Regions from separate parts of the Acetatifactor aquisgranensis genome, predicted to be linked through region 1. Evidence: a T-box and tRNA genes for the amino acid it is inferred to sense, from the RefSeq annotation. Region 1 holds a T-box; the other regions hold tRNA genes.

Region 1 (10,046 bases):
TAGGCTCCACTTACCTGAACGAGACCATGTTCCTGGGAAGCTGTGTCATAGGAATCTTCGCGTTCATATTCCTGTTCTACACCAACAGTTTCCTGATGAAGCGCAGGAAAAAGGAATTCGGCGTGTTCAATATATTAGGCATGGAGAAAAAGCATATTTCCAGGGTGCTGGCCTGGGAGAGCGTCTATACGGCCCTGATCAGCCTGGTTTTAGGCCTGGGGCTGGGGATAGCCCTGGACAAGGCCATGTACCTTGTGATCAACAAAGTGCTGGGCGGGGAAAGCCCCTTTGGCTTTTTCCTGTCCTTTGAGGCCATCCGGGGCACGTTCGCTCTGTTCGCGGTGATTTTCCTGCTGATCTGCCTCCGGGCCGTGAGGCAGATCCATATAACGGATCCCATCGCGCTGCTGCGGGCGGGGAATGTGGGGGAGAAGGAGCCGAGGACGAAGTGGTTCCTGGCGCTGGCCGGAGTGCTGGTGCTGGCGGGGGGCTACTATATCGCCTTGACTGTGAAAAATCCCATCGCTTCCCTGGTGCTGTTCTTCGTGGCGGTGATCCTGGTCATCGTTGGGACGTATCTGCTCTTTACCGCCGGGAGCATCGCGCTTTTGAAGAGCCTTCGGAAGAACAAGAGGTATTATTACCGGACGAAGCATTTCGTCAGCGTGTCCGGCATGATCTACCGCATGAAGCAGAATGCGGTGGGGCTGGCCAACATCTGTATCCTGTCCACCATGGTGCTGGTGATGGTGTCTTCCACCACCTCCCTGATGGTGGGGATGGAGGGCGCCATCGGGCAGCGCTATCCGGCGGATGTCATGGTGTATTTCTCGCCCGGCGGCCCGGAGGGGAACCCAGAGGGCGTGGAGGCCGTCCGGACCCTGCGCCGGGAGCTGGGAGCGCAGGGGGAGCGGGAGACGGTGTATCGCTATCTGGCGTTTCCCACCCTGCGGGATGATGATGAATTTGTAGTCTCAAAGGCGTATGCCCTAGATGTCCTGGACGATATCAACAACCTGTTCCTGATCACCCTTGAGGATTACAATGCGTCCATGGGAGAGCAGAGGACGCTGGAGGATGGGGAGATTTTCCTGTACTCCAACCGGGGGGACTTCGATTCTCCCACCCTTCGGCTGATGGACAGGGAATACCGGGTGAAGGGGAGGCTGGACTCTTTTGTGGGGAACGGTATCGTGGCGGCGAATATAGCCAGCACATACTTCATCGTGGTTCCGGATGTGGACGCGCTCCAGGAGATTTATGAGGAGCAGAAGGCGATTCTGGAACAGTATGCAGGGGAGATCAGGCAGGTCTATGGCTTCGATATGGAGGCCGAAAGGGAGGAGCAGAATGCTTTCTGCAATGCCCTGCGGGAGCGGCTTTCCCAGAGCCAGATATCGGCTTCGGTGGAGGGGAAGGCGGAAGCCAGGACGTCTTTTTTAGGGGTGTACGGAGGGTTTTTCTTCATCGGTATCTTTCTGGGGACGCTCTTTGTCATTGCCACGGTGCTGATTATCTATTACAAACAGATTTCCGAAGGGTATGACGACAAGAATCGATTCGAAGTCATGCAGAAGGTGGGGATGAGCAGGGATGAGGTGAAGGCTTCCATCCATTCCCAGGTGCTGACGGTATTTTTCCTGCCCCTCATGGTGGCGGGGATTCATGTGGCGGCGGCTTTTCCCATGATTTCCAGGCTGCTGGAGCTGTTCAATATGCTGGACACGAGGCTGTATGTGGCCTGCACGGCAATCTGTTTCCTGGTGTTCGCGGGGATGTATGTGATGATTTACGGCCTGACGGCGAAGACTTACTACCGTATCGTCAGCAGATAGGCAAACGGCGCGGAGACAGGGGAAGGAGCGCAGGGCAGTTATGATGAGGCGAAAGATGCAAAGGGATATTGCTTTTGATTGGCGGCATCCGAAAGGGGAGAGGGTATCGGCGGCTGCCTGACTTCTGGCGGCTGTCTTAGGCCTGCCGGTTTATGAAAAGCAAGATGGAACCTGGATTCGGGAGAATTGGGAAACGATGGAAATTAAACTTTATTTCGATATTATAAATATGAAATCAAGAAGATTAAGGAGGAAACAAATGATGAGTGAGAGAGAAAAAGTAAAGGAAATGAGGAAAAGGAAGCTGAAACGCGCCATTATCCTGGGGCTGTTTGCGGTGCTCCTCGTCAGACGGCACATCCGCCGCAGGAGGAAAAGAGATGGGGAAGCGGAATAGGGCGGCCGTCCTGCCGGGTGTTGTGCTGTCGCTTGTGCTGGTGATTTTGCCGCTGCTCACGGCTTGCGGCATCCGGAACATGGAGGCGGAAACATGCCTCGAATTTCTGGAGGGTCTGGCTTCAAATCTGGGAGCTTCCCAGATTACCGGGGACGGGGATCTGATGGGAGAGCGGGTCTGCGGGGACGATGCCTACACGGGAAGCTATCTGGCGGAATGCAATGGCGACACCGGGCGGGACGTGATATTCGGAGGCGGCTCCACAGAGTCCCGCAGGCTCCGGGTGTATGGGCGGATTCTGGCGGACAGGGGGCAGGCCGAGGTGAGAATCCGGATGAACGAAGCGGTGGTGGTGCTGGAGACGGACGAGGAGGGACGTTTTGAGACAGAGCTGCGCCTGAAAAGCGGTGGAAATTATATCATGGTGGACTATAAGGACTTTTCCGGCACCGTGGAGCTCAACAGCGTGTGCCTGCCGCCGGACTGGGACGGTAAAGACGCCCTGACGTTCAACCGGTAGTGGAATGAAGTAGAATCCCTTTCGATTGCGCATCCCGGATATCTGATATATACTGAATCCATCAGCTGATAGAAAAAAGAAAATCAATCGACAGTTGAATGGAGGAGATACACATGGATATCGGGAAAAAGATTAAGAACCTGCGCCTGGAAAAGGAAGTGAAGCAGGAGGAGCTGGCGGAGTACCTGGGGGTGTCCGCCCAGGCCGTGAGCAAATGGGAGACGCAGGCCAGCGTGCCGGACATCGGGCTGCTGCCGGGCATCGCCGTCTTCTTCGGGGTCACCATCGACGAGCTGTTCCAGCTCTCCGACGAGGCGGAATTCGAACGCATCGAAAATATGTTCTGGCACGAGCGCCGGATTCCCCCGGAGACCTTCGACCACTGCGTCAGGTTCCTGGAGGGCGTGCTGAAAAACCAGCCGAAAAATGTCCGGGCCTACAGCTGCCTGGCCTATCTGTACAACCACCGAGCCGCCAGCGACCATGACACGGCCAGCGAGTACGCCAAGAAAGTGCTGGAGCTGGATCCCCGGGAAAAAAGCGGCTGGGTGGCGTTCCTGGAGGCGGAGGGCGGAGTCTGCGGGGACGAATGGTACGACAACCATTTCCAGGTCATAGAATATTTCAAGGACTTCCTGAAAAAGAACCCCGGCAACTACTGGGGGCTCTATGGAATCATCGAAAATATGCTGGACGATGACCGGTTTGACGAAGCGGTTCCCTACATCGAGCAGATCCGCACCGCGGCCAAGACACAGCAGTATGATGTCTATATGGGCGATGTGATGTTCGGCAGGGGGAATCCGGAGAAAGCGCTGGAGTACTGGAACGCGGCGGTGGAGCATTTCCCGGAGAGATGGCAGTCCTACTGCGACAGGGCGGACGGATTCCGGAAACTGGGCAGATACCAGGAAGCCCTGGCGGATTATGAGAGGAGCTTTTCTATGCAGGAGCCGCCCAGGATCGCGGACGGCCTGTACTCCATGGCCCAGGTGCATGAACTGCTGGGGGATTTCGACGCCGCCATTGCCGACAGAAAGCGCATCATCAAGTGCCTGAAAGAGGAGTACAATACCTTTTCCGGGGAAAGCATCGATGCGCAGAAGCGGGAGATCGAGCGGCTGAAGCGGCGCAGGGACACAGAGGAAAACGACTGATTCATGTCAGGCTGCATGAATGGGTACAGGATGGTGGAGAGGAAGAAAACCCATGCGTTGAAAATTTCCAAGATTGCGTGGAGGAAGAGACAGAAAATGAATGACGAAATAGCGATAAAAGTTTTAACACATTCCCAGATACATTCCGATATGCTGAAAGATTTCAGGCATGAGCAGAAGATAAGGGAGAAATATGTAAAAGACGGAAACGGATACAAATTAAGAAAGACGGACGAGCTCCGCCAGTGGAGCGAGGAGAAGAGAATCCGGTTATCCCGGTATCTGTGCCGGCAGTCAGGCAGAGGTGGCGCTGTCCTGGGAGCTTTCTCACCGGGCGGCAGGCTGGTGGGCTTCGCCGCCCTGGACGGTATGCTGCAAGGCATGGGAGATAAGGAATATGCGAACCTGACCATGCTCTTCGTGGACGATGAGTGGCAGAGGCAGGGCATCGGGAAGAAATTGTTTGAACAGATATGCCTGTGCGCCAAAGACAGGAAAGCGGATAAGCTTTTCATTTCAGCGGTTCCCTCCCGCGACACCATTGCCTTTTATGCCCGCATGGGATGTTCGGATGCGGAAGGAATCGTGGACAGTTTCATCGACACGGAAGAGGACCGCTATCTGGAGTACGTTCTGAGAGAGGACGCTGCAGGGGATTAGAACAAAGACTGATCCGCCAGGAAAGGAACCAGTTCGCTTACCGGAAGGACGCGCTGCTCCATGGTGTCCCTGTCCCTTATGGTTACGGTTCCCTGCTCCAGGGTGGCGTCATCTGCGGTAATGGCATAGGGAATCCCGATGGCGTCTCCTCTGCGGTATCTCTTTCCGATGCTGCCGGACTCTTCGTACTGTGCCATGCAATGTGGGGCCAGCATCGCGTACAGCTCTTTCGTTTTCCCGGCGTGCCTCTTTTTGCTCAGCGGCAGTATATTGAGCTTGATTGGCGCAAGGGCCGGCCTGATGTTAAGAACGACACGACTGTCAGAATCTCCAATCTCTTCCTTATGCAGGCCTTCAAACAGCAGCGCCAGTACGATGCGGTCTAGCTCGTAAGTGGATTCAATGATGTATGGGATATACTTTTCCTTTGTGGCTTCGTCAAAGGATAGACTCTTGACAGCCCTTGATTTCTGTGGTATAACGTAAAAAACGAACACAAAAGCTATGATAAGAAGTAGTAAGCATCCTGGATTTTCAGAGAGAAGGCGGCCGGTGCGAGCCTTTATGGAAAGGATGCCCAACCCATCTTTGAGCTGTGGGCCGAAATAGCAGTAAGCTTCACCGGGTTCTCCCGTTACAGAGATATGGCATCGGAGTCTCTTCCTGTGCCGGAGAGCGCGGATCATATCCGAATTTAGGTGGTACCACGGACTTATGTTTAGTTCGCCCTAAGCTGATAAAATGTCGGCTTAGGGCTTTTTGTGTTCAAGACAAAAAATGGAGGTATCCTTTATGAAACTTGAAAAGCTTGTAGGAGATCGTTTTCGGGAAAGGCCGTCAGACTGTGTCATTGACAGCCATGCCCTCATGGTGCGCGGCGGCTATATGAAGTACGTGGCAAACGGTATTTTTTCGTCCTATATGCCGTTAAAAAGGGTGACCAGAAAAATCGAGCAGATCATCCGCGAGGAGATGGACGCCATCGAAGGGCAGGAGGTGCAGTTCCCTGTTGTCATGCCCGCATCCCTTTGGCAGGAGTCCGGCAGATACGAAAGCATCGGCCAGGAGATGGCCCGTTTCCGCGACCGCAGCGGGAGCCCTCTTGTGCTTGGCATGACACATGAGGAGGCCGCTGTCCATCTTGTGCGTGATTATGGGCAGAGTTACACGAAATATCCGTTCATGGTGTACCAGATCCAGACGAAGTTCCGGGATGAAGCAAGGCCGAGAGCCGGCCTTATCCGTGTCCGTGAATTTACCATGAAAGATGCCTATTCCTTTCATACCAGTCAGGCGGATTTAGAGGACTATTACAGGAAATACCACAGGGCTTATGAGCGCATCTACGCAAGAGTGGGCTTGCCGGAGGTCATTTCGGTGGCTTCCGACTCCGGTATGATGGGCGGGAACATTTCCCACGAATTTATGCTGCTCACCCCTATCGGTGAAGATTCCATTGCCATCTGTACGGAATGCGATTACCGGGCCAATATGGAGGCGGCAGAGTGCATCGTCCATAACAGGAGAAATGAGGCTGCCCGGAATCTTACATTGGTGCACACGCCGGGCATCCACAGGATTGAGGACGTGTGCGAATTCCTGCACTGTGAGGAAAAGGATTCCTGTAAGGCGGTGGTCTATCAGCGCAATTCCGACGATCATTATATTGTATTGTTCATCCGCGGCGATTTAGAGGTCAATGAAACCAAGCTCACGAATTATCTGGGCTATGACCTGCATCCGGCGGTCATTACCGAAGAAAGCGGATTGAACGCGGGATATATCGGGCCGGTCAACCTGGCCGGCGATTTCACCATTCTGTATGACCGCTCTCTGGAAGGGATGAGCCATCTTTCCTGCGGCGCGAATGTCAGTGGATATCACTACACCGGACTGGACATGAGCCGTGATATCGAGGGCGCAGAGTATCACGATTTTGCCAAAATACAGGAAGGCGGCGTCTGTCCCCGCTGCGGCAGGCCCGCTATCAGGGTATGCCGCGGCATTGAGGTGGGCAATATTTTCCAGCTGGGCACCAAGTACACCCGGTCTATGAATATGACTTATATCGACAGCAATGGAGACGCCCGGTATCCGGTCATGGGATGCTATGGTATCGGCATCGGCAGACTTGCGGCTTCCATCTGCCAGGCCCATCATGATGAACACGGCCCCATATGGCCTTTGGCGGTGGCGCCGTGGCAGGTGCATCTCTGCGCCGTCCGCGCCGATGATGATGAGGTCAGGGCTTACGCCGACAGGTTGTACGAAGAACTGCGAAGCAAGGGGGTGGAGGTCATATATGATGACCGCCGGGTCAGCGCCGGAGTCATGTTCTCGGATGCTGACCTGATTGGGGCGCCGTTTCGGGTAATTGTCAGCCCCCGGAACAGGAAACAAAATGTGGTTGAAATCCTTTCCAGGGATAAGAGCTTGTCTGCCAGCGTTTCTATGGATTCGGCAGCGGAAGAAATCCTGAAAATTCTGTCGGCGGCAATGTGAAGCTTCCTGTGCCGCGTTGCAGGATTCCCTGAGCTTTGGGCGTTTCCGGCAGCTTCAGGAACCTGCGGTGGGCTTTCGGATATTGTACGGTATTCCGTTGATCTCCTGCATGTGATATCCCCGGAAATACCAGGACGGTACCGGATTGCGCATATTTTGATACCAGTCCAGCACATCTCTGGCCTGATTCAGCATGGTCCCTACTTCCTTTTCCCCGAAAGGAACCGCCCAGGGGACGGAGGAGAGCATGTTGCTGCTGATATAGAGGGCCAGCAGCCGCCAGAATGCCTCCGGCACCTGATTGTCGAAATAGCCGTTCACAATGCCTGAGGCAAAAAGAGGAGAGCACTGGGCGCACCATACGATTCTGTTGAATTCTTCCCAGGGGTCACCGAAATCGAAGCGGTCGAAATCTATGATTACAAGCTTGTCGTCTTCCAGCATCATGTTGCCGATATGGTAGTCGCCGTGCTGGAAAGACTGAGGCCTGCCCGCCAGGAGATGGCGGTTCGCCTCTATATAGGCTATCAGGTCTTCAGCGCCATCGAATTTTTGCGGGCATTCTCTGTACATCCTGATTTTACGGTTTATCTTATCGTTGAACCGGGTCTCCCAGTCTGGCTGGTCTGCCGGAGCCGGGATGGAGTGGATGGTCTTCAGGATTCTGCCTGCTTCCAGGCCATGGGCATACTGGGCAGAGTCCGCGAGATAGGGCATGGCCGCTTCCGCGTCTATACCGTCCACCCAGGTCTGGACGATATAGACGCCCTCTTCACACTGGCCGAATTCCACTGGCCTGCACATAGAGATTCCCAGAGCCGCAACCTTCTGCTGCATCCGGAACATATCCGCCCGGGAGGCGCTTTTCTCAAAAGGCGTGATGCGCAAAAGGTACTTTTTTCCATCTGCGGTGACGGCGCGATATTTTTTGTCGCAAGACCAGCCCTTGTCTATAGGCTCCTTGGAGACGAATTTCAGCTGCGGCATGTGGTTTCTCCTTCCATGTCTGTTCCTTTCTCCAGGGCATTAGGGAGCTTTTCGCGGAGAAAATTACAAATCGTATCTCTCAAAGAGCGTATCACGGAAAACCTTATCCCGCACGGCCCGTTCCAGGTCGCTGCCTCTTTTTTCTTCAACCAGTTTTAGATAGAGCTGGTTCAGGCGCTTTTCCCCTTCTTCTCGCCCTTCTTCCCGCATGGTCTCCGCGAACGCTTCTTCATCAAATTCCGTAAGCAACATAAGCTTCACCTCCGCTTTCTTTTTCAGGAGATACTCCTTCAGCATCCCTTCCTTGGTGCATCTGTCGATGGCCTTGTCCATGGCTTCGGGCAGGCTGTCCCCCGATTTCTGGTATTCCCGGACATATTGTATGAGCGCCACATATCCTTTCAGAGCGGGGCAGCGCTGCAGCAGGTTCTGGTTGCCGTTTCGGTTGATGTTCAGCATATGGGCAGTCCACTCATAGCCCTCTTTCGGAACCAGGAACGCGTCCGAGAGCTTCAGCTCCTGTCTGTCCGGCGCGTCTTCCCGTCCGTTATAGAACACATAATAATCCGGGGCGGGAATCTTCACAAGTTTCTTTCCATACAGCTTCATGCCCCTGGCCTCCAATATCCCGTCGATGTTATGGGCATAGTAGATCAGTCCTCGTAAGGGCATATTGTAGTTCAAGGTGCTCTGGTGCTCCCAAAGTGTCAGCTGGTTCTGGAACAATACGGATACGTCGTTCTTCCCGTGTATGTAGATTGCGTCAGAAAGCGTAACAACCTCCAGGCTGTCGGCATCCTGATAATCCGTATCGTTCAGGGCGTTGAACAGGGACAGCGCGTTGCGCTTATCCGAGAACAGATCATTGAAGACCGTGTCTTTGTGGCTGCGTCGTATCGTATTTCCTTTTGCCATACAACATTCTCCCTTACTTGTCATATCGTTCTTTTGTACGGGATTCTTCTATTCGGCCATGGAGTCCTGCATACAGGCCGGACAAAACGGCAGTCCCGCCGTCCGGGCCCGCCGGAGGTAAGGAATTGTCTACAAATAACTGATGCGAGTTTATAGCCGTTTTCTTTGTATTTCCGGGCTTTCGTCTAAACAAGTTGCATCAGTTATTTTCTGACAGTTCCTAATATTTGCTGGAAGGAAAGGCCGTTCTGATAGTATCAACTGGATATCTGTATTTTATCATATATGGAAGCTGCTGTAAATGCAGGAATTCTACCACTGCAGGCTTCTGCCGCAGAGAGGAAGATGTTTATTGATGACCATGCCTTATTTTTCACGTTGCGTTTCCATTTTTATCCTCTTGCTTGCCTGCCGGGGCGGGCAGGCAAGCGGTTGTCTGAGAGTGCGCTTGTTCCGGATGCTGCGTTCAACATCCTTTTTCCGCCATGTCCCGAATCGCCGCATCCTGGCTCAGATTACGTCATGAATGGAAAGTATCAGCAATACACAGCTGACGATCAGGAACAGCGCCGTCAGGACGACTCCGGTGTTGAGCCGCAGCTTCTCCGGGCTGTGTGCCGGTTCCAGGAGGTTGGCGCGGCGCAGGGCAGTGACGAAAGGCTTATAGAGGAGCATGGTGATTGCCGCGTTCAATCCGCCTTTGATCAGATTGAAGGGCAGGAACGCCGGCAGCAGCAGCTCGGCCATGGCTTCCCTGGGGATGCCCATGTAAATCGGCGCAATCAGATAATTCCAGAGCATCATGGCCGCCGCCTGGCACCCGCAGCCGCAGAAGAGGCCCGCCATGGCGCCGGACAGCGTGCGTCTCTTTTTGTAGAGGAATGCCGCGGGGCAGGAAAAGCAGCAGCTGGAAATGATGTTCATGACGCAGCCCAGGATGCCTGTCCCGCTGACGGTGAGCATCTGCGCCACGGAGACGATGACGGAAATGGCCAGCGAGTTGAGGGGGCCGAAGAGGAACCCGCCAATCGCGATGACCACGTCTTTGGGGTCATACTTCAGGAAGAGCACCA
Region 2 (10,046 bases), on a different contig from region 1:
TAATCATTCTCTCCCCCTGACCGTCCTCCCGGCTTCCATTTCCATGTCCGAAAACATACTTCTTTCGGCTCCCCTCTCCGCAAGTCCAAAACACATTTATAGTTTCAGCCAAAGGTCTCCTGTATCCAGGCGCGGATTTTGGACAGCGTCTCTATCGTCTCCTGGTTCACCAGATTCGCGGGCACCGATATCGTCCCCTCATCTGACCGCGTCAGGGTCATAGAAAGGCTTTTCAGGCCCTGCAGATTCTCCCAGGGCAGCCAGTCCCCCAACAGGGAAAGCAATCTGTCCCCCCGGGCCAGAACTTCAGGAAGATTCTTTATCTGAAGCCGCATCCTCGTCGCAGCCCCATCCCTTTCTTCCTCTGCCACGTCGAACCCCAGCACAATCTGCTCTGTCTCCAGCGCGAACCGGCATCCGTCTGCCAATTCCTCTCTGGACATGACAGCCAGCATCAGGAAATACCCTTTTGCTGTAATACTCCTGTCCGCCCCAGACAGCCGGAAACGGTCAAGCCCGCTTATCTCCACGCCGAAGAGTTGTTCTGCCTGCTCCAGCGTCATATACTGCGTCTCCTCCTGGCCGGGCATCAGATATTCCAGTAGACCGAACTGCCCTGTCAGATTGCTGCGGATGGCATTGTACAGTATCGTCTCATTTATGACACTCATGTCATTGCTTAGATAAAATTCAAGCAGAGGCTCTTCCTCCCCATCCGGGTATATCATCAGGTGAACCTTGTCCTCCACCGCGGCTCCCCTGACGGAAAGCCGGTACACCGCCTCCTCACGCAGCCCTGTCAGCCTTGCCAGCGTGCCGAACATCTCTTTCTGCTCCTCTGGCACCCTTTCCCTGTCAAGCTCCACCTCTATCTCAAAGGAACTGTAGGGCAGCGCCATTCTATCCCGCAGGATTTTCGCCGCTTTCCATGCCGGATACAGATAAAGTCCGGCGCCCGCGATGACCGCAGCCAGCAGGAAAAGCATTACCCGCAGGGCATATCTCTTTTTTCTTCTTTTCTTTCTCATAACCTGATTCTCTTTCTGCTCCTGTCTGTATCAAGATTCCATGGCCAAAAATGTTTTCCCGGACAGGCAGTCAGCGTTCGCTGACCACCTGGAAAATGTAAAATTTCAAATAATAGGACTGATCCGCCGCCCAGAGGATGGGATGGTCAGGCCCCTGTGTGCTGAATTCCACCTGCCGCAGCCGTCTGTGGGCGCCCGAGGCCGCCTCTCTGATGGTCTTGGCAAAAAGCTCAGGCTCCATGAAATGGGAGCAGGAGCAGGTGGCCAGAAAGCCGCCGTCCCGCACCAGCTTCATGCCCCGCAGATTGATCTCCCGGTATCCTTTCACCGCGTTTTTCACGGAATTGCGTGATTTCGTAAATGCAGGAGGATCCAGGATGACCACGTCGAACCGTTCCCCTCCCTGCTCCAGCCGGGGCAACAGTTCGAACACATCCGCGCACTCGAAACGCACCTTTTCCTCCAGATGGTTCAGCTTCGCATTCTCCCGGGCCTGCTCCACGGCAAGCCCGGAAGCGTCCACCCCCAGTACGCTCTCCGCCCCCGCCGCCCCGGCGTTCAGGGCAAAGGAGCCCGTATGGGTGAAACAGTCCAGCACACTTTTCCCCTTACAGAGCCTGCCCACTGCTGCCCTGTTGTTCTTCTGGTCCAGGAAAAATCCCGTCTTCTGCCCGTCCTCCACATCCACGATATATCTTACGCCGTTTTCCACAATCTCTACTTTGGTGTCAAAGGGCTCCCCCAGAAATCCCTTGACCCGCTCCATTCCCTCCTGCAGGCGCACCTTGGCATCGCTTCTCTCATAGACTCCCCGGATATTGATTCCGTCCTCTGCCAGCACCCTTTTCAGCGCATCCACGATAGTCTCTTTCCATCTGTCTATCCCCAGCGCCAGGGACTCCACCACCAGCACATCGGCGAATTTGTCCACCACGATTCCCGGCAGGAAATCCGCCTCGCCGAATATCAGACGACAACTGGAGGTGTCGATGGTCTGCCTGCGGTATTCCCAGGCATCCCTCACCCGCCTCTCTATGAAAGCCGCATCTATCAGGACATCCTTTTTCCGGGACAGCATACGCACAGTTATCTTGGATTTCGTGTTGATATAGCCCGCCCCCATACAATAGCCGTCAAAATCGTGGATCTCCACTACGTCTCCGTTCTCGAAATCCCCTGTGACGGAAGCAATCTCGTTGTCATACACCCACATGCCGCCGGCTTTCAGGGTACGGCCCTCCCCCTTTTTCAATGTCACAATCGTTTGATACATAGTTCCCCCTTGCCCGCACTCGGCGGCTTCCTCCGAACTTTTCTGCTTTTCAGTATAGCACAAAAGCAGAAAAAAGCAAATCCGGCAAGAGAATATCCCTTATCCTCTTGCCGGCTGCTTTTTGATTATAATTTGTATTCTCCGTCCTATACCGATACGCCGACTTCCTCCAGCCTTTTCTGTACGGCCCTCACATCCAAATTCCGCGGCATACAGCCCGAGGCAGCGCAGATAGCCGCCGCAATCCCCACAGCCTGTCCCATGTTCGCGCAAATCGGCATCACCCTGTAGTTGGAATGCGCCATATGGGTACCGCTGATATTTCTTCCCGCAAGGTAGAGATTGTCCACCTTTTTGGGCACGAAACAGCCATAGGGAATGGTATAGCCCCGGGGCTGGGCAAAACCTTTCTGCACGCCTGTCTCGTCCAGTCCGTCCCCGGTCATATTGTGGACATCGAAATTAAAGTGCGCCCTGGTCACCACCCAGTCCGGAAAGACTCTGGCTGAGACGATGTCCTCCTGACCCAGCACATACTCCCCCTCAAAGTGCCTGGTCTCCCGCACGCCGATCAGGGAAGCGGAGCTGATCAGATAGCATTCCTCAAATCCCGGCACGAACTTTCGCAGGAAATCCACGATACTGTCCATCTGCTTTCTGCATACAATGGTGGCTTTTGTCAAATCCTCCGCCTTTGTGCCGTCAATTCCGATGCAGTTGGTCATGTTACAGGTGACCACGCCGGGGAGCGTTGTGCGGTACAGCAATACATGTCCTGCCGGAAAGGGCAGATTTTCCCGTCCGATCTGCTGGATGTCACCGGCGGGAATTTCAAGGTGATCTTCGAAAAAGCCCGGGAAGACGCCTCTGTCCACATCCACCCCCGCCACCTTGAACATAATCGTGGCCGGCTGCATCCTGCCGTCCGATTCCCGGCCCAGGCAGAAAGGAACTCCCGCCCGGGCCGCAATGTCGCCGTCTCCGCTGGCGTCTATGACGATTTTGCCATAAATGACGCCTCTGCCGGATTTGTTCTCCACAATGATGCCGCGAATACAGTTTCCCTCCATCACCGGCCCACAGGCAAACGTATACAGCATCAGCCTGACGCCTGCCTCCTCCAGCATTTCCAGCAATACAGTCTTGAGGCGCTCGGGATTGATGATATGCCGGTTCTCCGAAGATTTTATATCGGCAGAGCGTTTTAACAGTTCTTCATAAAAACCTCCTTTTGTGTTTCCCGTCCAATGACTCATCAGCCCCTCCGTGGCGATTCCCCCCACGTTGCCCATCTGCTCCACCAGCACCACAGACGCTCCCTCCCGCGCCGCCGCAATTGCGGCGGAGACGCCTGCGGGCCCGGAGCCTGCCACCACTACGTCCGCTTTGGCGATTATGGGGCATTCAATGGATTTATCCGCCTCCAGGGTACTGCCGACCATCATTTCCATGAAAGCCCAGGAGCCCAGACGGTTTTCCACCACCAGGAAATAATTGGGCCCGTTATAGTGAATCCGGAAGTGAATCCGCTCCAGTTCCCTGTCGATTTCTCCCGCATCCCACACATTCTTTAGCGCATACCTGGAAAAGCTGTTCCTTTGTTCGTTCTCCAGCTTTCTCAGGTTCTCCTGCTCCCTTTCGATAATGCTTCTGGCCCGATCCAGAACTCTCAGGATGCCCTCCTGTGAGATATCCGCCTTAATGATGTAATCCAGCGCACCGTGTCTGATGGCCTCACTGGCATAGGCAAAATCCTGATGGCAGGTCAGGAGCACATATTTGGTCAATGGCATCGTCCTCTGCAGAATCCGAATCAGCTCCAGCCCATCCATCACAGGCATGGTAATATCCGTAATCACGATGTCCGGCTGCAGCTGTCTGCAAAGCTGCAGAGCGGTTCTGCCATTGGCTGCCTCCCCAATGATTTCATACCCATGCTCCGCCAGGCGCATTGTCCTTATTTCATCCCGAATCGGAATCTCGTCATCCACTACAATGACTTTCATGCGTTCCCTATACCCTTTCTCCAATCCCATACCATCCTTTCATGGCAGATCTCGCTGCCGCCTGCCTCCCGGAGGTCACGTTGCCTATCTCCCTTGCCGCATGGCGGCGCCTGCCCGTCCTTATCCTCTCCCTTATCTCGTCGGTCGTCACAATCCTTTCCCTGTGCCTCGCCCGGGCACCGACTTTCCCTCTTCGCGGCTGTGCGCTCGTTGTATTCGTTCTCCCTTTTCTCAGCAGGCTTCTGGTCGGTGGATGGGGCAGGAACGTGTTCAAGCTGTCGTTGTCCGGGATGCTCTTCAGCCGTGCGTTCTTATCTGTGAGGAACCTGTTGCTCTCCTTCAGCGGCGCGTTCTCTTTCTCCTGCGCCGCCACCTTCTCCTCCAGCCTGTGAACTTTCTCGCCCGACTCTGCCTTGATCCTTGCCATTTGAACGCCTCCTTTGCTATCTATTATCATAGCACAGGACTGCATTTTGATTAACTATTTTTTGATTTTCCAGAATCTTTGTTTTTCTCTTGACAAAATATCTTTTTTTATTTATTATTGATATATTCCGTTTCAACAGCTGGCGGCGCGTGGCTCAGCTTGGTAGAGCGCTGCGTTCGGGACGCAGAGGTCGCAGGTTCAAATCCTGTCGCGCCGACTATTGTAAAAAAGCTCAGATTCCCACAGTTTTCAAGGGATTTGGGCTTTTTTCTTTACAGCACAATCCCGAGTTTTTCTCTTATTTGAGGCTGTTCTACAAAATGTTCTACAAAACAACGGGCTCGCTAAAACAATCCTGCCGCCACTCGCGAAATCTCGCTAAGGTCATTCTCTGTCGCGTTAAGACGCTGCCTGTTATAATGGGAATATATTTTTAACGTGGTCTCAGAATCGGCGTGTCCTAACCAGTACTGAAGCTGCTTAATGTCCCAATTTCTGTTTATAAGCATTGACGCGCAGGAATGCTATTACGGTATAATAATGACAAACAGAAAAAGCCTTATTTTTCAAGAAGTTTCAGCATTTGTCATTGTCCATTCAATTCCTTTTCCAGATTTGAAAAACAACAAAAAATCATCGAATAAAGGAGAATGTTGAATTAACGACAAAAAATAAATGTGGTTAGCAGTTCGGAAGATAAGGAATTCAATCGAGTTCTAATGCACGACTGGATTTATCTGCCGAGCGCTTAAACTGTCCCGAATAATATGTAAAAACGGGACATCTGGCTGCACCTTTCGTCATAGTTGCCGGTATTCTGAAAATAAACGTAAAATTGAAGGTTTCATTTTATAAGCAATTATATATTGTAAATTAGAGGCTGTTCTATTATAATTTTAATATCTGATATGAACTATAAAAGCAATGGAGAAGTGATTTTTGATTATGGAAAATAAAATTGTCATACAAAATTTTGGACCAGTAAAAGAGGCACAGATAAATTTAAATAAAAATTTTCAGATATTTATAGGTGCTCAGGCTTCTGGTAAAAGTACAATTTGTAAGGTTATATATTTTGTTCAAAAGATAAGAGATTATACCTTAGATTATCTGATGGATGCAGCACAGTTTACACAAAATCATAAAAATGAGTATTTCAATAATTATATGAAATATTTGACAAAGCAGTTTATAGGGTGCTTTGGTAAAACTAAGCATATGCAAAAATTTTATGTTTCCTATATGTTTGCCGGAAAACATATTAATATTTTCTTAAACCGTGATGGCTATGTACGATTTTCTCTTGATGCTAAATTAAAAGAAGAACTTTGCGGGTTGATAAATGAAGCTTCTGAAATGTTTTTAAATAATTTCAATACAAAGAGTCTTTTGGATAATATAACTGCTGTGGGGGTAATGAAACGCCATTTAAATGAGCGGTTGTTTTTAGTATTTGAAAACAATGATGAAATTATTTACATTCCAGCCGGAAGAAGTTTGTTAGCAACCATGTCTGAGCAGTTACAAGATGTTTCTACTGATGAGATGGATTTGACTATGCAGGAATTTGTTAAACTGATAAAAATAACAAAAAATAAATTTGGAACTAAAATTCCGGAAATGATTACAGATTATGTAAAAACGATTAAAGGTCAGATCAATAATGCAGCAGTAGACCAGGCATATGAATTTGTTAAGAAAATTCTGAAAGCAGACTATATAAGCGAGAACGATGGTGAAAAAATTTATTTTGATGAGTATCATTGGGTTAAACTGATGTATGGTTCGTCTGGTCAGCAGGAAGTATTGTGGATATTGATGCTTGCCTTTGCAACAATTTTAGAAAAGAACAAATCATTTATTATAATTGAAGAACCAGAAGCACACTTATTTCCGATTGCACAAAAGGATGTTATGAGTCTCATTTCGTTAATGATAAATTCAACGAACAGTAAGGTTATTATAACAACACATAGTCCATATATACTTACTTCTACCAATATATTATTGTATTCGCAAAAAGTGGAGAATCAGCATACAAAGTTAAATAAGATTGTTATTCCCAAAAATTTAAGAGTGTCTTATGAAAACTTCGCTGCCTATAAAGTGGACGATTCTGAAAAGGTGTTGGAATCTTTGTTAGATGAGGAAAGTCATATGATCAATACAAATTATATTGATGAAGTATCGTCTATTACAAATAGTGAACTTGATGAGCTTATTACCATGGAGATAGATGAATGATTTGCAGAAAATTAGAAGAATGTATTAATGGAGAACTGCAAAGTAATTCTTTAGAGAAATGTGATAATAATAGGATGAGCTGTATTGAGTCATCGGACAGACGCTCAGCAGTAAGGTGTGAAGAGAATAAAAAGAGATATGTGCTTGAAAATACGAAGAAAAACCATGTGATTTTATATAAAATGGATGGCGGGATAATAGCGGAAGATAAGTCTGTCCCATTAAATACGAGCAAATGCGATTATTTGTTTGTCATTGGTGATGCAACTCCAACTGTTGTTTTAACAGAACTCAAAGGTGTTAATGTGCCCAAAGCATTGATTCAGCTTAAGGGAACTTTATTATTGTGTAAAAATGTTTTCCGTAAATTTGGACATGTATATGCAAGAGCAATAGTGACATCTTCAACACCAAATTTAAAAGCGAGTCCGGAATATGTTAATTTGGAACGGATGATTCGCAAAGAATATAAAGGAAATATAAAAATTGTTGAGAAACAATTTAATGAAAAGGATATAGAACTATAGGCCGTTACATTAAATGGTCTTCCGGAGATTTATACTCCATGATATTACAGGCACCGCTTCGCGAACCCTGTAATCCAAGTTCTATTATGCTCTTTAAAAAGCTTTCCTTCACTGGCAATTTGAATGGAAGTTTCCTTCTTTATGACCAGCAAGTCAATCTCCAAAGGTTTTGCGTTCAGATTGTATTCTTTCTAAAATATTAAATCTGCCCTGTTCTTTTCAAAATCCAATCTAGTTTCTTTCATAGAATCTCCCTTCTGTACTTTTCAGTATATCATTTTTCATTCTCCTTTACTACCTGTCTATCCTAAATTTTATAAAAGTTACAACTTAGGGATGTTTCAAAAAGCAATCAATATCCGGATTTAACGGACAGAAAAACTCGGAAAGGAGCTGTAACAGTTTATCCTCTCCGAGCCGTCCGTCATCATTCTCCAAATTTTCACGAATGTTCAGCGCAATAAAATTATTCGCCTGCTGTGCAGGCTTGCCTCACATTGCCGCCACATTATCCATTCCAGGTACATCATCGCCCTTCGGTGTCTGCGGAGCTTCTTTCCCATCCAGCCACTCAAAGAATGACCTGGCGTGAATCCGATATCCTCCAGGTACCTTGACAACCCGAAACGGGCAGTCTGCCTTGTCAGGCCCTCTCACTGTAGAACATCCTCCGCAAGGCACAGATATCCTTAGGCAGGCTCTCCCTGTCCTCCGCCTCATGCAGCTTCCTGACCCAGGCGTAATACTCATTGGCCAGCGGCGTGGTCAGGGCGGAGGTTTTGGCGATGTAGCCCTTTCGGATAGCTTCATGGGACACGCTCCGCATGAATTTCCAGAAGTTGTAATAGGTCAGCTTCAGCTTTGTCATGTATCCGGCGCTGTCCTCTATGACGAATCCCTCTATTTTCCTCCCCTGATACTCGTAGTCTTCCTCCATGACTTCATAATACCAGTCGAAGAATTCCTGCCAGTTCCCAAGCTCCCTGGCCCGTTCCTTGGCCCTCAGGCCGAAGCCCTCCGCCACATGGCACATGTCCTCATACCCGTATTTCTCAAATTCCATCTGATTATGCACGATATCCAGCAAAAACAGCCTGCTCTCCGGATATTCGATGATATGGGGATCGTTCTCCATGTCCACGCACTCGAAGACAAAGGATACGTCATTCTCCCTGCAGTAGGCTTTCATCTCCTCCAGATGCTCCGGCGACACCTGCTTTCGCACCATCTCCTGGAAATACCCCGCGTACTGGCTGTCCAAAGTGGACTTGCTGGCCAGAAGCAGCGCGTCCTCGTATTCATTGTAGCTGGCTATCCCTAAAAATCCGTTCTCCTTGATATAGGCCGTCACCGGGAACTGCAGCTTGTGCCGGAGCATCTCAAATTTCGTCTCCGGCCGCTCGTTGATATTGAAGAACTTATCATAGGCTCTGGCTGCCACCTTGCCTTTCACGGTATCCAGATACAGTCCTCTGGCCTTGGTAGTCTGGGCATCCCAGACCCTGTCGTAAAAGGCCTTATCCGTGTAGTTGAATGATGAGATATTGCCGAATTTCTTCTCCTGGATATACTTATTGTGGCGCAGGGCGATGATGGTGTCTGCCACGGAGCTCTCCACCACCGTCTGCTCGCTTTGCATCTGAGGCATCCTGTACACCTCATTGGGCACTTCCACGCAGTGGATTCCCTCTCCGTCCACCTGTACGCAGCGCAGGCAGCCGCCGTACTCAATCTGCCCTTCCAGGTTGAACACCCTGTCGTTCACCTGTACCGGCAGCTGTTTGGTATTGCGGTGTCCGTGAATCTGGTAGCAGTTCCCCGGGGTGGTGTCAAAAAAGGTCTCCGCAATCTTTTCGAAATCCTGGTAGTTCCCCACGCCCTTGATCATCTGCTCCGTAGCCACGAAAGAAAGATTCTCCGGCATAGTGCTCAGCCCCGCATGGGTGACCAGGAATATATTATCGTTATACCGATAATAAGCGCACTGTCCGAATTTTCTGTACAGCTGCCTTACCTGCTTTTTATCGATTCGGGCCTCCTCCAGCACAGGTCTGGTAATCAGCTCGAACTCTTTGGATCTGCCCACGCAGTCATTGGCCCAGAGCCACAGCCATCTCTCGTGATTTCCCTCCAGCATCAGCACGTTCTTCCTGTCCATGATGGAAATCAGGAATTTCACCATCTCCGCGTTCTCAATGCCTCTGTCAATGTAATCTCCTACAAAAATATACATTTCATCGTCTTTTATGCCGCCGTTGTCAGCCAGATACTTCTGCAGGGCCGTATAGCAGCCGTGCAAGTCGCCGATATGATGAATCTTTTTGTACGATGACATGTCGAACAGCCTGGTCCAGATCGTGTCCAGTTCCTCCCGCCCGATTACCTTAATGCCGGAGGGAATCTTCTGGGTCCGGAACCTGGAGTACATATTATCGATCACCGACTCCGGCACCCTCTTGAAAGGCTCTCTGGAAGCATTCCTCCTCTTCACCTCCTCGATGGGGACATCGGTGAAGTCCACGCAGAAAATCCGATACCGGT
Region 3 (10,046 bases), on a different contig from region 1:
CCCGCCTGCCGGCTGATGAATCATGATCTCCGCATTGGGAAGCGCGAAACGCTTTCCCCTGGCGCCGCCGGCAAGCAGGAAAGAACCCATGCTGGCCGCCATGCCTATACACACCGTGGACACGTCACACTTGATATAATGCATGGTATCGTAAATCGCCATGCCTGCCGTGATGACGCCGCCCGGGCTGTTGATATACAGGTGGATGTCCTTTTCAGGATCCTCCGCCTCCAGGAACAGAAGCTGCGCCACCACGACGCTGGCGGAGGCATCGTTCACCTCTTCTCCCAGCATGATGATTCTGTCTTTCAACAGTCTGGAATAAATATCATAAGACCGCTCGCCTCTGCTGGTCTGTTCAATGACATAAGGCACTAAACTCATTATAAAAACCTCCTATCCTGATTCCGCACCCGCCTGCACACTTCCAATCATGCCGCTTGGCGGTACTAACAAATGCTGCGGGCAAAGCGCAATAACCGCGCTTGGAAGAATGCTCATGCACAAAGCGAGCTGGGCTCGCTTGGGCATTCTTCCGTGTGAGTGCACTTCTCACACTTCTTCCGCGTTCTCCACTACGAACTCCATGGCTTTCTTGACCTTAAGGTCATCAGCCACCTGCTTTCTTCCGTTCTCGCCCAGAAGCTCTTCCACTTTGTCGGCCTCCATCTGGTAGACCTCGCCCATGGTCTTCAGCTCCTGATTGATTTCCTCCTCGGTGACCTCGATGTTTTCTGCGGCCACCACAGCCTCCAGTACCAGCCTGGACTGGATTCTCCTCATGACCTGGGGCTTCACCTGCTCTAAGAGCATCTCATTGGTCATGCCGGTGAACTGCATGTACTGCTCCATGCTGATGCCCTGGGACTGCATCCTCTGAGCGTACTCCTGCACCATCTGTCTCTGCTGGGTCTCCACCATGGCCTCGGGGATATCCATCTGGGCATCGGCGATGATAGCGTCGATGACAGCGTCCTCCTTGACTGCCCTGGCCTCGTCGGCCTTGCGGCCGGCCAGCTTCTTGCGGATTTCTTCCTTATATTCCTCTACGGTATCGCTCTCCTCGGAAACCTCGCTTACGAAGTCGTCGTCAAGTTCGGGCATCTGCTTCTCCTGCAGTCTCTTGACCGTACACTTGAACACTGCCGCCTTGCCCGCCAGCTCCTCCGCCTGATAATCCTCGGGAAAAGTCACGTTCACGTCCGTCTCCGCTCCGATTTCCGCGCCGATCAGTTCCTCTTCAAAACCGGGGATGAACGCATGGGAACCGATGGTCAGGGGATAATCGCTTCCCTTGCCGCCGTCAAATGCCACGCCGTCCACGAATCCCTCGAAATCGATGGTGGCGATATCACCGTCCTTTACAGCCCTGTCGGTGATATCCACCGTCCTGGCATTCTTCTCTCTCTCCTTGTCAATCTCCGCGGTAATCTCTTCCTCTGTCACATCCAGATCAGCCTTGTCCACCTTCATGCCCTTGTACTGTCCAATGGTCACCTGAGGCTTTAAGGCTACCTCTGCGGTAAAGATGAACGGCTTTCCGGCCTCCAGCTGTTCTACATCAATCTTGGGGCTGGACACGATTTCCTCTTCGCACTCGTCATAAGCTTTCTCATAGGCATCCGGAATCAGCGCATTGGCTGCGTCTTCATAGAAAATCTCCCTGCCGTATATCTGCTCGATTATCTTGCGGGGGGCCTTGCCCTTGCGGAAACCCGGAATGCTGATACGGTTTTTGCTCTTCTGATATGCGCCCTCGATGGCTTTCTCCAATTCCTCCGCAGGCACTTCAATCGTCAGTTTTGCCATATTGTTCTCTAATTTCTCTACCTGTAAACTCATTTTTACATTTCCTCCTTCAATCGCCTGCGTTCTATTTTCCGCCTACGCAGCAGACGCACTCGCACTCATTAAACCATTATAACATACAGAAATTGAAAATACAAATGTTTTTGCTTTTTTCTTCGGCTTTAATTCTTAAAAATTGTTAAAGTGGTCCGCTATAATCATGGTGCGGCCTGCCTGCCTTGCGCGGATATAGTCCTCAGCCTGACGGCGGGTCTTTTGGTCCATTCCCGCGAAGGGCTCGTCCAGGAGAAGATACCCGCTTTCCGCCTCCATGGCGCGGACCAGCGCCACCCTGCGCTTCATGCCGCCGCTGAGTTCCCTGCAGGGCCTGTGCAGAGCCTCCCGCTCCAGCAGCTGCCCCAGGGCCTCCTGCGCCTTTTTACTGTCCCCTGTGACCAGTTCCACATTTTTGACCGCGCTGAAGTCCTCACAGAGCCTGTCCTCCTGAAAGACCATGCCGCAGGAGGAGGGGAGGATGACTTCACCGGAATCCGGCCGGGCCAGCGCCGCCAGAATGCGCAGGAGCGTGGTCTTGCCGCTGCCGGAAGGGCCGGTGAGATAATAGGTTTCTCCGGCAATATAGTCTGCGCTGAAATGATCCAGCACCGTCTGTTCCCCATATATTTTTGTGACATCCGACACCTTTATCGAAATATCGCTTTTAATTATACGGTGATTATCCGCATTTCCGGCGCTTCTCTGCTTCCCGCAGGCAGGCTCCCATCTGAGGAAACGCTCCAAAAGCCACATAACCGCCTTTTCAAACAGAACGCTCATCAGTATGACGACGGCAGTCCACGCAAAGATGCCCGCCGTGTCCAGGTAGACTTTCGACAGGTACAGCCTCTCTCCGATGGAGAAATCCGGCGTGCCGATCACCTCCGCCGCAACACCGGACTTCCAGCACATTCCCAGGGAAAGCTTCAGGCCGCTGTATAAAAAAGGTTTCAGCGCCGGACGGTAGATGTAGAAAAAACGATTCCGCAGAGGCAGCCGGAAGACCCGGGCCATTTCCAGCATCCTCACGTCGGTGCTCTTCAGGCCCTCCAGAATATTGAGATACAGATTCGGCAGCACTACCATGAAGCACACCGCCACCGCCAGAAAGGAGGACCCCCACCAGATGAGCAGCAGCACCGCGAAAGATGCCACGGGAACCGCTTTCATCAGCGTCATCACAGGGGACAGGATTTCTTCCATAAAGGATTTCCGCCTGCTGCAGACCGCCAGGAGAAAGGCCGATGCGCATCCCGCCAGAAACCCCAGCGCAATGCGCAGGAGACTCCTCCCCACTGTCAGATAAAAGCCGCCCTTGCAGGACAGGGCCAATATCTCCCGCCCCGTCTCCAAAGGAGCGGCCAGCAGTATCTCATTGTCCACAAGCAGAGCAAGGAGATGCCAGACCGCCAGCCAGCCAAGTATGATAATAAATTTTCTGTACCTTTTGATAACATTAATAATAAAAATCCTCCTCCGGCAGACCGCCGCCCACCAGCTCTGCGTCAAATTCAGCCAGCACGTCCAGGTAAGCGGACAGAGCGCTCTTCATCTCCTCACCGGTGACACAGACCAGATTGCACCGGGGGATGGCCTGCACCGCAACGGGCTCCTCTGCGACGATACCGGCCTCCACGGCAAGGGCGGCTCCGGCCTCGGGATCCGCATTGATGGCCGCCACACTGTCCCTGTGCTGCTCCAGAAAGGTTTCCACGCTCTCCCGGCGCTCCCGCAGGAACTCATTGCGGACCACAGTGACGCCTGTAACCATGGCGCCTCCCTCTTCCTCCTGGAGAGATTCCCACACCGCGCTCATGTCCAGCGCTATCCGCAGATTCTCATTCTGCATCAGGGCCGCCGTGGCGAAAGGCTGGGGCAGCAGGCCGATGGCGTCGGGGTTCTGTGCCAGGACCGCAGCCACCTCCGCGGCCTCGGATTTGTATTCCAGCTTATAGTCATCCTCTGTCAGGCCGCTCTTCTGCAGGATGAACTTCAGAGAAGCCTCCGGCGTGGCGCCTTTTCCCGTGAGATAGATAGTGTGACCTTTTAGATCGGGTACGCCGGTGATTTCCGTGCTGCCTGTGACCAGATACAGGACTCCCAGGGTATTGATGTCGATGACCGTCACGCCGCCCTCAGTCTTCCGGTAGAGCACCGCGGCTACGTTAGCAGGAACTAACGCAATGTCAAGTTCCCCCTTTACCAGAAGCGGCAGCAGCTCGTCAGCTCCTGCGGCCATCCGGAATTCGTACTCGCAATCCGTCCGCCCCTGTTCCGCCTCCTCCATCATGAATAGAATGCCCAGAGAAGTGGGGCCTTTCAGCGAGCCTATCCTCACGGTCTCGGACTCCTGCCTGCCACAGGCGCACAGGCAGCAGCAAAGCAGCAGTGCGCAGAGCAGAATGCGGCGTCGGACGCTCCGCTTTCCTTTCTGCGTATATTTTTGTACGTTTTTTCGTGTTCCATTTATATCGATTTCCATTTCCTTGTGTCTTTTCCTGCCTCTCATTTTCCGCCGCTCTGCGGATTTTACATTTCTTTTAATAAAATGTCATGATTGATCGTCTCGTAGAACAGCCTGCGGAACTGCTCCGGCTCCCTCGTCTGCCCCAGCACCCACATGACCTTGGTCACCGTGGCCTCCAGCGTCATGTCATAGGTCTCCATCAGGTGGAACTCTTCCTTGATCGCCTTTCCCACCTGGTAGACCTCCATGTCGCTGCCCTCATGGGTCACCTGGGTGGCCATCATCACCAGCTTGCCTGCGTCGATCCAGCGGCGGATTTCCGAATAAAAGGGCGTCTGCCCATAGTCCGGAAGCCCTCCCACGCCAAAGGCCTCGATGATCACGCCGTCATAATAGGGGAAGAGCCTGTCCAGCACCATCCCGTCCATACCAGGCATCAGCTTCAGCAGCAGAATCCGCTCGTTGAGCTTATGATAGAAAGTCACTTCGCCGGTCATCCTGTCCTTATCCTCGATATAGAACACCACTCTGCCGTCCCGTATGGTGGCTATGTTCGGATAATTGATGCTGGAAAAGGCGTTATAGCTTTTGGACCGCTCTTTTTTCGCCCGGGTCCCGGCTATCACATTGCCGCCGAAGACGATGTTCACATCGTAAGCCCTCTCCTCAGAGGCAAAGCGCAGGCTGTCCAGCAGATTGGTCCTGGCGTCGGTTATGGGCAGGTTTATGGGCTTCTGGGCTCCGGTGACCACCACGGGCTTTCTGCTGTTCTGCACCAGATAGGACAAGGCGGCAGCCGTGAAAGCCATGGTATCCGTGCCATGGCAGATGACGAATCCGTCGTAGTCATTATAGTGATACTCAATCAGATCCGCCAGCTCCAGCCAGTGCTTCCCGTATATATTGGTGCTGTCAAGGCCAAAGGGCTGCACCACGTCCACCCGGCAGAAATCCTGATATCCCTCCACATACTGCAGCAGCTCAGCTGCCGCTATCTTGGGAGCAAGTCCCTCCTGTGTATATCCCGAAGCGATGGTGCCGCCTGTGGCTATCAGCAATATTTTCTTCATCTTTTATCTCCATTTATTTCATTGGGGGCCATTCCATACCACTCTGTACTATACCGCTTTAAGCATTTCACAGGGACAGGGCCACCACAGCCTCTATGGCGTCCGTATATGGGAACATGTCTACCGCTACGCATTTTTCCGTTTTATATCCTTTTTTCACCAGGGTCTTCAGATCCTCCGCCAAAGTACCCGGGTTACAGGAAATATATACGATTCGCTTAGGCTTTATCTTTGCCGCCGCGTTTAAGAACGCCTCGCTGCTGCCTGTTCTGGGAGGATCCAAAAACAGCACGTCCAGCTTCGCTCCCGCCTCCGCCATCTCCAGGAGGAACGCTCCCGCGTCTTTCTGATAAAAACGGACATTGGTGATTCCGTTTCGCTTCGCATTGCTGACGGCATCGCGGACCGCGTCTCTGTTCAGCTCCACCCCCAGCACATTTCCGGCCTGCCTGCTGGCAATCATGCCTATGGTCCCTGTGCCGCAGTAGGCGTCCAGCACGGTCTCTTTTCCTGTCAGCCGCGCATATTCCATCGCTTTTGCGTACAGTTTCTCGGTCTGCACGGGATTCACCTGATAGAAAGATTTGGGAGAGATTCGAAAAGTCATGCCGCAGAGTTCATCCTCGATGTATCCTTTTCCGTATATCACCTGTTCTTTCTCCCCCAGAATCATACTGGTATCCCTGTCGTTGACATTGATCACCATGGTGGTGATTTCCGGGTGAATCTTCAGCAGCGCTTTCACGAAATTATTTTTGGAGGGCAAAACGGGATAGCCCAGCACCAGCACCACCATGATCTGTCCCGTGGCATGCCCTACGCGAATCAGCACGTGGCGCAGCAGCCCCCTGCCGGTATCCTCGTCATAAGGGCGTATCTTGAAAGACTTCAAAAGCCCCCGGATGGACACGATAATCTCATCCGCTTTCCGGTTCTCTATCAGGCAGCTGTCTATGGGAACGATGCGATGGCTCTTTTCCTCATAGGTGCCGGAGATGGCATTGTGTCTCTTGTCCTCTCCGAAGACTGCGTGCACCTTGTTGCGGTAATGGGCAGGCTCGTCCATGGCGATGATGGGCTCCGGCCTGCAATAGGGTTCCATGAGTTTGCGGAATTTTGTGGATTTGGCCTCCAGCTGCTTGCTGTAGCTTTGGTCGATCCACTGACAACCGCCGCATTTGGAGGATACGGGGCAGAGTTTCTGTTTTGGGCCTTTTCCGGTTCCCTGTTCTCTCCCCTGCGGCTTTCCTCGTTCCGGCACCTGCCTTACCTCCCGCTTTGACGCTTCCCGTCCGGCTGCCCCTTGCTTTGGCGCTCTTCTTTCTCCGTTTTTTAAATTTGAGGCCCCTCCCTGGAACTTTGCTTTTTCAGGCCTCTCTCTTCCTGGTGTTGCTTTCATAGGCATATTTTTCCCTCTCCTGCAAATCACTTTTCTGCACCCATATTATAACAGATTCCGCACTGTTTTCAATATATCTGTTGACTTTTGAATGTTTACGAATGTTTATGACTTCAGCGTGCATTTTATCACCTTGGTCGATTTGCCTAATATATATGCGGAATTTCTGATTTTACTTATCTATTTCTACTAATTTGCAAAATTTGCAAAAAAAAGGTTGCATTTTTTCCCGGTACACATTATAATACTAAATGTCTTACGGGGTGTGGCTCAGCTTGGTTAGAGCGCCGTCTTAGGGAGGCGGAGGTCGCGAGTTCGAATCCCGCCACTCCGATAGAGCGGGAAGTGTCAAAGGCTTGATTTTACCGGCTTTTGGCACTTTCTTTTTTCATGCGCATAAAGGATAATCAAAAAGGTAAGACCTATGATCACCTGCTTTCCGGAAACTATAACACTTTGACCACAACTGAACAGCAACCAAAAACAAAGGTGTAAAGTCTCTATGGAATTATCAAAGACTTTGCACCTTTCATTTTGGAGCATTCAGGTATGGGAAAATTTCATCATTCTTATTTTCGTTACTTCTCTTTCTCTTCCAACAGCCTGACCAGAAACTCCCAGACCCGCCCGGTGGAAGAAATGCTCAGGGTCTCCTCTGTGGTATGGATGGCCTTCATGTCGGGCCCCATGGAAACACAGTCCAAATCCTTTATCTTGCTGCCCAGGATGCCGCATTCCAGGCCCGCGTGGATAGCCTCCACCTTAGGCGCTTTTCCGTACATTTTTTCATAAAGAGCCGTCATCTTGTCCCGCAGCGGGGAATCCTTGCGGTATTTCCAGCCCGGATAATCGCCGCTGACCATGCAGCTGCCCCCCGCCAGTCCTGTCACTGCACACAGCCTGTCTATCAATGCCCTCTTCGCGCTCTCCACGCTGCTGCGCACGGAGAAGTCCGCGCTCAGGACACCGTCCTCATATTTCAGGATGCCCAGATTCAGAGAGGTCTCCACCAATCCGTGCATATCCGCGCTCATGGCCTGGACGCCGTTGGGCAGGGCAATCAGGAACGCGGCCGCTTTTTTCGTATCCTCTGCCGAAGCGCACCGATAGTTTCCTCTTTTCCCCTCTCCTACTGTGATACGGACATCCGGATCCCTGGAGGCCAGCTCTGAACGAAATTCCGCCTCGACCTCTTTTACGGTATCCAGGAACAATGCCCTGTCCTGCTCCTGCACCACGAGCACGGCTTTTGTCTCCCGGGAGATGGCGTTATCCGCCAGTCCGCCCTCTGCCCCCAGAAGACATACAGGCAGTTTTTCCGCAAGGCGGTTCAGAAGTCTGCCGAACAGGCAGTTGGAATTGCCCCTCTCCTTGTGTATCTCTCCGCCGGAGTGGCCTCCCAGGAGCCCTCCTATCACTACCTCCATGGCCTCACCGTCCTGTTCCGCCGCAGCCACGGGCAGCCTGCACTTGACCCTGGCTCCTCCCGCGCAGCTGGTCAGGAAGATGCCCTCTTCTTCTGAGTCCAGGTTCACCATGCGGTTCCCGGTAAGCACAGATAAATCTATGCCCCTGGCGCCGTCCATTCCCACCTCCTCGTCCACGGTGACGATCACCTCCAGGCGGGGGTGCTTTATGGCATCGGAATCCAGGAGCGCCAACGCGTAAGCCACCGCGATGCCGTCGTCGCCGCCGAGGCTGGTGCCCTCCGCGTAGATTTCGTCGCCTTTGACGGCTATCCGCAGGCCTTCTTTCCGCATGTCGATATCGCAGTCCGGCTTTTTCACCGCCACCATGTCCATGTGGCCCTGCAGTATCACTACGGGTTCGTCTTCATATCCCGGCACGGCCTCCTTGACAATGATGATGTTCTTCAGCTCGTCCTGGACGCAGTACAGCCCCCGCTTTGCGGCAAACTCCGCCAGATAGTCGCTGATCTGCCCCACATTGCCGGAGCCGTGGGGGATTTGGGTGATTTCCTCAAAGAAACAGAACACCTTCCGTGGTTCCAGATTCGATAACACTCCCATATGAATATCCATTCCTTTCTATTATTTGCCCGCAGGCATGAACTTCTTCTATTTTACTCCTTTCAGGCCTGTCTGCAAAGATTTTCTTACAAATATTTTTGCCAAAAAGTTTTACCATATTCCGCACAGCCGCTCTGCCCAATGACAGCTTCCTCGCTGCGTCCCATCCCTGGGAGCGGCTTCAGGACGTTTCTTCCATCCGGGCAAAGGTGCTGGCTGCCTTGAAGGAGCTGACCACGGCATACAGCGATATCACCGCCATCGGACTCACCGGGCAGATGCATGGCATCGTCTATCTGGACAAAGACGGCAATCCGGTCAGCCCGCTCTATACCTGGCAGGACGGACGCGGGAATCTGCCTGACTATGAAGAGGCGCATTCCATTGGGATTCCGTGCTGGTGAACATCGGCACCGGTTCGCAGATTTCCGTGCTGTCCGATTCCTGGTTTGAAGGCCCCGGCATCGAGGCCCGGCCCCTTACGGCGGATTCCTATCTGCTGGTAGGAGCCGCCCTCTGCGGCGGCGCCGCCTATGCCGCGCTGGAGCATTTCTTCCGGGAATACGCTGCGGCCGCCGGAGGAAAAGACCAGCCGCAGTACGGCATCATGCAGTCTTTCCTGACAGCCCCCCGCGGCAGCGCACAGGACTGGCAGATAAGGACTACCTTTTCCGGCACGCGGGAAAATCCCAAAGACACCGGCTCCGTAACCGGCATCCGGCTGGACAACTTTCATCCTGCCGCCATGATCCGCGGCGTTCTGAACGGCATGGTCCGGGAACTTCATGATTTATATCGCGTCATCCAGTCGGGCACCGGCATCACCAGAACCCGGCTGATTGCCTCCGGCAACGGCATCCGCAAAAACAGCGCCCTGCAGGATATCCTGCAAGAGTGCTTCGGAATGAAACCGGAAATAGAACAGCATGAGGAAGAGGCCGCTTTCGGCGCGGCCCTCTTCGCTCATTCAGCCCTGTCACAGAACGAATCCGCGTAAGGCTCATTTTTTCCGATTGAAATCTTCCCGCGCTTATGCCGGTAAAGCATCGCGCCAAAGGCTGCAAAAAGCAGCAGGACGGACGATATTATCGTAATCCACGGATTTCTGGAAAAACCGGCCACCAGATACCCGAAGAAGCACACTGCCGCCACCAGCGTGGCATAAGGAAGCTGAGTCTCCACATGGCGCAGATGTTCGCACTGCGCCCCGGTGGATGCCAGAATCGTGGTATCGG

What was found. The T-box of region 1 lies ahead of NFS35_RS05875 (proline--tRNA ligase). A T-box ahead of a tRNA ligase gene usually reads a tRNA of that ligase, here a tRNA-Pro.
Region 2: it encodes a tRNA-Pro, which carries the amino acid that the T-box ahead of NFS35_RS05875 (proline--tRNA ligase) is inferred to sense. The anticodon was not compared.
Region 3: it encodes a tRNA-Pro, which carries the amino acid that the T-box ahead of NFS35_RS05875 (proline--tRNA ligase) is inferred to sense. The anticodon was not compared.

The regions. Positions count from the first base shown of each region.
Region 1 covers NZ_CALPDH010000005.1:56,994-67,039, forward strand. Annotated here, with positions in the region: gene NFS35_RS05845 (ABC transporter permease) at 1-1,835, shown strand, start outside; gene NFS35_RS05850 (hypothetical protein) at 2,095-2,232, shown strand; gene NFS35_RS05855 (hypothetical protein) at 2,216-2,752, shown strand; gene NFS35_RS05860 (helix-turn-helix domain-containing protein) at 2,866-3,909, shown strand; gene NFS35_RS05865 (GNAT family N-acetyltransferase) at 4,006-4,569, shown strand; gene NFS35_RS05870 (His/Gly/Thr/Pro-type tRNA ligase C-terminal domain-containing protein) at 4,566-5,066, opposite strand; T-box leader at 5,065-5,303, shown strand; gene NFS35_RS05875 (proline--tRNA ligase) at 5,362-7,071, shown strand; gene NFS35_RS05880 (aminoglycoside phosphotransferase family protein) at 7,126-8,058, opposite strand; gene NFS35_RS05885 (Rpn family recombination-promoting nuclease/putative transposase) at 8,122-8,973, opposite strand; gene NFS35_RS05890 (ECF transporter S component) at 9,484-10,046, opposite strand, start outside.
Region 2 covers NZ_CALPDH010000004.1:152,273-162,318, reverse strand. Annotated here, with positions in the region: gene NFS35_RS05150 (DUF6709 family protein) at 1-112, opposite strand, end outside; gene NFS35_RS05145 (hypothetical protein) at 105-1,028, opposite strand; gene NFS35_RS05140 (class I SAM-dependent rRNA methyltransferase) at 1,099-2,301, opposite strand; gene NFS35_RS05135 (FAD-dependent oxidoreductase) at 2,448-4,331, opposite strand; gene NFS35_RS05130 (hypothetical protein) at 4,315-4,734, opposite strand; tRNA gene NFS35_RS05125 (tRNA-Pro) at 4,878-4,951, shown strand; partial or broken gene NFS35_RS29865 (hypothetical protein) at 5,079-5,246, opposite strand; gene NFS35_RS05120 (AAA family ATPase) at 5,680-6,978, shown strand; gene NFS35_RS05115 (hypothetical protein) at 6,975-7,505, shown strand; gene NFS35_RS05110 (hypothetical protein) at 7,998-8,162, opposite strand; gene NFS35_RS05105 (RNA ligase) at 8,149-10,046, opposite strand, start outside.
Region 3 covers NZ_CALPDH010000017.1:111,409-121,454, reverse strand. Annotated here, with positions in the region: gene clpP (ATP-dependent Clp endopeptidase proteolytic subunit ClpP) at 1-384, opposite strand, end outside; gene tig (trigger factor) at 553-1,842, opposite strand; gene NFS35_RS15680 (ATP-binding cassette domain-containing protein) at 1,978-3,354, opposite strand; gene NFS35_RS15675 (ABC transporter substrate-binding protein) at 3,302-4,327, opposite strand; gene NFS35_RS15670 (asparaginase) at 4,375-5,382, opposite strand; gene rlmD (23S rRNA (uracil(1939)-C(5))-methyltransferase RlmD) at 5,450-6,781, opposite strand; tRNA gene NFS35_RS15660 (tRNA-Pro) at 7,041-7,115, shown strand; gene NFS35_RS15655 (aminoacyl-histidine dipeptidase) at 7,360-8,811, opposite strand; gene NFS35_RS15650 (FGGY family carbohydrate kinase) at 8,910-9,215, shown strand; gene NFS35_RS15645 (FGGY-family carbohydrate kinase) at 9,212-9,808, shown strand; gene NFS35_RS15640 (Na+/H+ antiporter NhaC family protein) at 9,775-10,046, opposite strand, start outside.